One region of the Edwardsiella piscicida genome, then DNA from elsewhere that is predicted to be linked to it. Evidence: riboswitches for the same ligand, from Rfam matches in the RefSeq annotation. Region 1 holds a riboswitch; the other holds the start of a gene.
The links. Region 1 has a riboswitch for thiamine pyrophosphate ahead of thiC (phosphomethylpyrimidine synthase ThiC). Riboswitches for the same ligand answer to the same signal wherever they lie in the genome.
Positions count from the first base shown of each region.

Region 2: it holds a riboswitch for thiamine pyrophosphate, as region 1 does, so the genes downstream of both, thiM (hydroxyethylthiazole kinase) here and thiC (phosphomethylpyrimidine synthase ThiC) in region 1, are expected to answer to the same signal.

Region 1 is NZ_CP090968.1:194,610-198,243, reverse strand. It holds gene hemE (uroporphyrinogen decarboxylase) at 1-624, opposite strand, end outside; gene nudC (NAD(+) diphosphatase) at 672-1,445, opposite strand; TPP riboswitch at 1,613-1,728, shown strand; gene thiC (phosphomethylpyrimidine synthase ThiC) at 1,839-3,634, shown strand, end outside.
Region 2 is NZ_CP090968.1:1,150,344-1,153,977, forward strand. It holds gene dcuC (C4-dicarboxylate transporter DcuC) at 1-13, shown strand, start outside; gene uraH (hydroxyisourate hydrolase) at 123-530, shown strand; TPP riboswitch at 629-725, shown strand; gene thiM (hydroxyethylthiazole kinase) at 760-1,563, shown strand; gene thiD (bifunctional hydroxymethylpyrimidine kinase/phosphomethylpyrimidine kinase) at 1,560-2,375, shown strand; gene L1P05_RS05175 (hypothetical protein) at 2,386-3,255, opposite strand; gene L1P05_RS05180 (inhibitor of vertebrate lysozyme family protein) at 3,470-3,634, shown strand, end outside.

The DNA.
Region 1 (3,634 bases):
ATCAAAGATCATGACCGCCTGCGCCCCGGCGCGGATCTGCGCATTCAGATACAGAATGACGCTTTGCGCCAGCTTATCCAGCAGCAGATGCAGCGCCGCCGGATCGGAGTACATCATCTTCTTGATTTTAGTAAAGGCCTTGCTGCTGCCGCCCTCTACCATATAGGTCGCCAGCGTCCAGGGGCTGCCGGAGAAGCCGATCAGCGGCACGTCGCCGCGCAGATCGCGACGAATGGTACGCACCGCGTCCATAACATAGCCCAGTTCCTGTTCAGGATCGGGGATCGGGAGCCGTTGGATATCGGCGTGACAGGTCACCGGATGGGTAAAACGCGGCCCCTCGCCGGCCTCGAAATAGAGGCCCAGCCCCATGGCATCTGGCACGGTCAGTATGTCAGAAAACAGAATAGCCGCATCCAGCGGGAAACGACGCAGCGGCTGCAGCGTCACCTCGCAGGCCAGCTCGGCATTTTTACACAGGGCGATAAAGTTACCGGCCTGCGCGCGGGTGGCGTTGTACTCCGGCAGATAGCGCCCCGCCTGACGCATCATCCATACCGGGGTCACATCGACCGGCTGGCGCAGCAGCGCGCGCAGGTAGCGATCGTTTTTCAGTTCGGTCATCCTTCGGCTCCCATTATTATTTGATGGCATTGTAACATGCGGTCTGCTTATTCATGCTGCGCCCGGCACAGCGCGACGGTGTCTTCGATCAGACGGCGGGCTACGGTGCCGGCCGGGGGGAGCTGCGGCAAACGATCATAGCGATACCAATCGGCCTCCTGCAGCTCTTTAGGATCGTGGCACAGGTCGCCGGCGGCATAGTCGGCCAGAAAGGCCATCATCAGCGAATGGGGAAACGGCCACGGCTGCGAGGTCACGTAGCGCAGGTTCTTCACCTGCAGTCGGCTCTCCTCAAAAATCTCCCGCGCCGCCGCCTGCTCCAGGGTCTCCCCCACTTCGACAAAGCCCGCCAATACGGTATAGATTCCGTTACGGTGGCGATTATGCCGCGCCAGCAGAATGTGATCATCACGGCGAATGGCAACGATGATGCAGGGGGCGATCTGTGGGTAATAGCGCTGCTGACAATGAGCGCATAGACGCGCCCACTCCTGCTGGCTCGCGTGCATCGGGTGCCCGCAGGAGCCGCAGAAACGGTGGGACTGAAAAAACTCCGCCAGCTGCACGCCGCGCCCGGCCAGCTGAAACAGGCCGCGATCGGCATCGATCAGCTGGCGAACCGACGTCATGTCCTGCGGATACGTCAGACACAGCAGCCATACCGGCATGCCTTGCCACTCACCGATGCGATACGCCGTCTCGCCGACCAAATGCCACTGAGCGGCGCTACCGTAGGGCAGCTCGCCCTCCGGCAGCCAGATACGTCCCCGATCGCTGACCACCCACCAGCCGCTATCGCTGTCACTCAATTGCTGTGCCACTGTCACCGTATAAACCCCTTACGCTCGATGGACGCGCCCGGCTTCCCCCGCGCAGGCAGCGCGCATCAAGTCTACGTCATTACTAAACATATTATTAACAATGCTTGCAGTTTCGCAGGCCGCTCCTTACACTGGCTCCCGCATCGTAGGCGCAGCCTGCGCTGCGCGCTATCTTGTCGGAGTGCCTAGCTGATACGCCGTATCACAGGCTGAGACCGTTGATTCGGGATCCGCGGAACCTGATTGGGCTAATACCCACGAAGGGAACAAGAGTAATTATCACGCTGAACCGGGCTCAGGCCCTTTTGAAACGTTCACCACTATTCATTACTCCTCTCCGAGCTCCAGACAAGCAATTTTTCCCTGTAACACCGTTGATGGCAGGAATTTGCTATGTCTACCCTTACTCACCGCGACGCGCCGCGTCGCCAGCGCCGGGCCCAGGCTCAGGCCTTTATCGATAATCTCCAGGCGCAAGCCTATCCCAGCTCCCAACGCATCTACCTGCAGGGCTCGCGAGCGGATATCCGCGTCCCCCTGCGCGAAATTAGCTTAAGTCCAACCCTGATCGGCGGAACGCCAGAGCAGCCGCAGTGGCGTGATAATGAAGCGATTGCGGTGTATGACACCTCCGGCGCCTATGGCGATCCGCAGGCGGAGATCGATCTACGCCGCGGACTGCCGGCCATACGCAGCGCCTGGATCGCGGAGCGCAACGACAGCGAGATCCTGCCGGGGCGCAGCTCAGACTATACTCGCCGCCGCCAGGCCGATCGGGATCTGGAGACGCTGCGTTTTGAACAGCGCTCATCCGCGCGGCGCGCGCGACCGGGACATCGCGTCACGCAGCTATACTATGCCAGACAGGGTATCATCACCCCAGAGATGGAGTTTATCGCGCTGCGTGAAAATATGGGGCGCGAGCGCATTCGCAGTGCCGTCTTACGTCAGCAGCACCCGGGGATCGCCTTCGGCGCCCACCTGCCGGACAATATCACGCCAGCGTTTGTCCGGGACGAGGTCGCCGCCGGGCGCGCCATCATTCCGGCCAACATTAACCACCCCGAGTCAGAGCCCATGATTATCGGGCGTAACTTTCTGGTAAAGGTCAATGCGAACATCGGCAGCTCATCTGTCACCTCCTCGATAGAGGAAGAGGTCGAAAAGCTGGTGTGGGCCACCCGCTGGGGCGCCGATACCGTGATGGATCTCTCTACCGGCCGCTATATTCACGAGACGCGCGAGTGGATCCTCCGCAACAGCCCGGTGCCTATCGGTACCGTCCCCATCTACCAGGCGCTGGAGAAGGTCAACGGCATCGCCGAGAACCTTGACTGGCCGCTGGTCCGGGATACGCTGTTAGAACAGGCGGAGCAGGGCGTGGACTATTTCACCCTGCACGCGGGCCTGCTGCTGCGCTTCATTCCGATGACCGCCGAGCGCCTGACCGGCATCGTATCGCGCGGCGGCGCCATCATGGCCAAATGGTGCCTGTCGCACCACCAGGAGAACTTCCTCTATACGCACTTCCGCGAGATCTGCGAGATCTGTAGCGCCTATGACATCGCGCTGTCACTCGGCGACGGCCTGCGGCCCGGATCGATCCAGGATGCCAACGATCCGGCACAGTTCGCCGAGCTGCATACCCTTGGCGAGCTGACCCGAATCGCCTGGGAATACGATGTGCAGGTGATGATCGAAGGTCCGGGCCACGTCCCCATGCACATGATTCAGCGAAATATGGAGGAGGAGCTCAGCCACTGCCACGAGGCTCCCTTCTATACGCTGGGGCCGTTAACGACCGACATCGCCCCCGGCTACGACCATTTCACCTCCGGCATCGGCGCCGCCATGATCGGCTGGTTCGGCTGCGCGATGCTGTGCTATGTCACGCCCAAGGAGCATCTGGGGCTGCCCGATAAGGATGACGTCAAGCAGGGACTCATCACCTATAAGATCGCGGCCCACGCCGCCGATCTGGCCAAGGGACATCCCGGCGCACAGATTCGCGATAACGCCATGTCCAAGGCCCGCTTCGAATTCCGCTGGGAGGATCAGTTCAATCTGGCGCTCGATCCGGTGACGGCGCGCGCCTATCACGATGCCACCCTACCGCAGGCATCCGGCAAGCTCGCTCACTTCTGCTCGATGTGCGGGCCAAAGTTCTGCTCCATGAAGATCTCTCGAGA
Region 2 (3,634 bases), 960 kb from region 1:
GCTGCCGCTGTAGCGCGCAGGGTATGGGGTGATTGCGCTGAAAAGATAACGAAAAGTTTAATAAAGCGGGGGACGCATTTTGCTAGGCTGCCGAAGGGATGACATAACATGGGAGCCCAGTGATGAAAAAAATGCTTTTACTTACCGCGATGTTATCTGTAATCGGCGCGGCGGCGCAGGCCGCGCCGGTGGGCACGCTGAGCGTGCATATCCTGAATCAGCAGACGGGAAAACCGGCCCCCGGGGTGGCGGTGATGCTGGAAAGGCAGGATGGCAGCGCGTGGCGTGAGATCGCCCACGCCGCGACGGATAACGACGGCCGCGTCCGCTCGCTGTACCCGGCGGCCGCCGATATGGACCCCGGCGTCTATCGGGTGACCTTTAAAACGGGCGCCTATTTTCATGGTCAGGGGCAGGAGACCTTTTTCCCGGAGGTGCCGGTCTTATTCCAGGTAACGCAGCAGAATGAAAAGCTGCATGTGCCGCTGCTGCTAAGCCAGTATGGCTACGCTACGTACCGCGGCAGCTAACGTCGCCCGCGCGGTGTGCCGCCGCGCATTTACAATCGCCGGCGTGAGTATTATCCTGCCGCTGGATTAACCGTGTGTTAATGACAGTATTTTGATGAACAACTGACTCGGGGTGCCCTTCTACGTGAAGGCTGAGAAATACCCGTATTACCTGATCTGGATAATGCCAGCGTAGGGAAGTCACGGTGTCTGACCGCGCCGCCTTCTTCACGCCGGTGGGAGAGACGCCATGTTGACACAACCCGCCCCCCTGCCTGATGCGCTGTGCGCTCAGGCGCTGATGACCTTACGCCAGCGCGCGCCGCTGGTTCACTGCCTGACCAATGAAGTGGTGCAAAGTCTAACGGCCAACGTGCTGCTGGCGCTGGGCGCAGCCCCGGCGATGGTGGTGCAGGCCGAGGAGGCCCGCCAGTTTGCGGCGCTGGCCGACGCGCTGCTGATCAATATCGGTACGCTGTATGACGCGCGCGCCGACAGTATGCTGGCGGCGATTGAGGCGGCCAACCTAGCAGGAACCCCCTGGGTTCTGGATCCGGTGGCCGTCGGTGCGCTGCGCTACCGCAGTGATTTCGCCCATCGTCTGCTGCACCTGCGCCCGGCGGTGATTCGCGGCAACGCCTCTGAGATCCTGGCGCTGGCCGGCGCCCCCTCGCGCGGACGCGGCGTCGACAGTCAGGATGATGCGCTGGCGGCGCTGCCGGCGGCAGCGGCGCTGGCGCGCGATAGCGGCGCGGTGGTGGCGATCACCGGCGCCAGCGATTACGTGACCGATGGAGATAACAGCTACCGGATCGACGGCGGTGATCCGCTGATGACCCGGGTCGTCGGTACCGGCTGCGCGCTGTCGGCGGTGGCGGCGGCCTTCAGCGTATTGGACGATCGTCTGACGGCGGTAGCCAGCGCCTGTCGGGTGATGGCGCTGGCGGGTCAGCGGGCGGCGGCGCAGGCCAGCGGTCCCGGCAGCTTCACGCCCCATTTCCTGGATGCCCTGTATGGCCTTCAGCCCGCCGTCATCGCGGGGGAGGGGGCATGAGTATGCGCGCAGAACGGATTAATGCCCTGACCATCGCCGGTACCGATCCCAGCGGCGGTGCCGGGATCCAGGCCGATCTCAAAGCCTTTTCCGCGCTGGGCGCCTATGGCACCAGCGTCATCACCGCGCTGGTGGCCCAGAATACCCGCGGCGTACAGTCGGTTTACCCTATCGACACCGGGTTTGTTCGGGCGCAGCTGGACTCCGTGCTGAGCGATGTGCGTATCGACAGCGCGAAAATTGGCATGCTGGCCAGCGCCGATATCGTCGCCTGCGTCGCTCAGACGCTGACGCGCTACCCGCTGCCGTACGTCGTTCTGGATACGGTTATGGTGGCCAAAAGCGGCGATGCGCTGCTGGCGCCGCAGGCCGTCAGCGCGATTCGCGAGCAGCTGCTGCCGCAGGTCTCGCTGATCACCCCCAATCTGCCGGAGGCCGCCGCGCTGCTGGGGTGTTCGATGGCGGAAGATGAGACGGCGATGGTTGCCCAGGGTGAAGCGCTGCTGGCGCTGGGGTGTCAGGCGGTATTGATGAAGGGGGGACACCTGCGGGGCGGGGAGAGCCCCGACTGGCTGCTGACCCGCGACGGCGCCGCCGAGCGCTTTAGCGCGGTGCGCGTGGCGACGCGCCATACTCACGGGACGGGCTGCACCCTGTCCGCGGCGCTGGCGGCGCTGCGCCCGCGCCATGAGGACTGGCGCGCTACCGTTGCCGCCGCGAAGGCGTATCTGCAGGGGGCGCTGATGGCCGCGGACTCCCTGCAGGTGGGACAGGGCATTGGCCCGGTGCACCACTTTTACCGCTGGTGGTAAGAGGCTGGAGTTAGGCGGCGGCGTGCTGCGTCGCTAGCGCATTCAGCGCGGCGAGCCGCTGCAGGTGCTCGGCGTCGAAGCGGTTGAGGGTGAAAAACGGCATTTCAGCGTCCGGGCGCAGCGCCAGGGCCAGCGTCGGTTTATCCGCCTCGCCGGCCAGCCAGCCGATCAGATAGCTGGCCTGACGCTGCGGGCTTTTCCAGCTCAGCAGCAGCGAGGGCCACGGGTTGGATTCGCTGGCGGCCCGAGTGGCGATGAACAGGCCATCGTACCAGCGCCCGGCGTAGTCACCGTCGTGCTCCAAGGTCTGCGGATCGCGCTGTAGCCACTGGTGCAGGCGGCTGACCGCGTCGCAGCTCAGGCTGTTCTCCAGCGCCTGCCACTGCGGATAGCCATGGCTATGCTGCCAGCAGGCGATACCCAGATAGTCATTGATCTCCGCCCACCAGCCCGTCATCTGCTCACGCAGCGTGGTATCGCGTACGGCGCGGTAGGGAACCAGTCGCCGATCGCCGGCGGCCAGATCCTGTAGGGCGACCAGCGGCAGGGTTTTCGGTTTACTGCGTAGGGTGGCCCACAGCAGCAGCTTGGGAATGCGCGGCGTAATGGTCTGCACGCTGAAACGATACGCGTCGCCGACGGAGAGGACTACGCCGCTGGAGGTGCCGCGTTTGTCCTGATAGTTACGGATGATAACCAGCGGATTGAACGCCATCCATCCGGTCAGGTAGCTCTCCTGCGGGCGATCGGCGTGGCCAAAGGCGTCGACCCGCTGGCGGATGGCCGAGCAGTCCAGCGCATCAAGCGCGCCGGCGGTGGCGGCATCGTAGCGCTCGCGCGCGAGGGCGGGCAGCGGGGGAAGGGTAATCATATCGCTCATAGTGGTGGTATCCAGAAAAACGTGGGCGGGCCAAGCTTACCCTAAAGCCCGGCGGCGAGACCGACGCCAAGGCACTTTTCTGCTATAGATCAACTTTTTCCGATTGAGGATAACTGATAAAAATAGTAAATATTTTATTTATGAGCCCGCAGTGGCGTAAATAAATGACGGCGCCGTTCCGCATCGGCGTCGCGACCTCAATGAAGGAGTTACCATGAAAACGATCGTCGGGGCGCTGGCCGCCCTTCTGTTGGCCTACGGCGCACCGGGCATGGCCGACGAGACTATTCCGCCCTCGTTATCCGAGCTGATGGCTCAGCCGTCATATCAGCAGAGCTGGAAACAGGCGCTGCAGGGAGAGAAGGATCTGCCGTCGTGG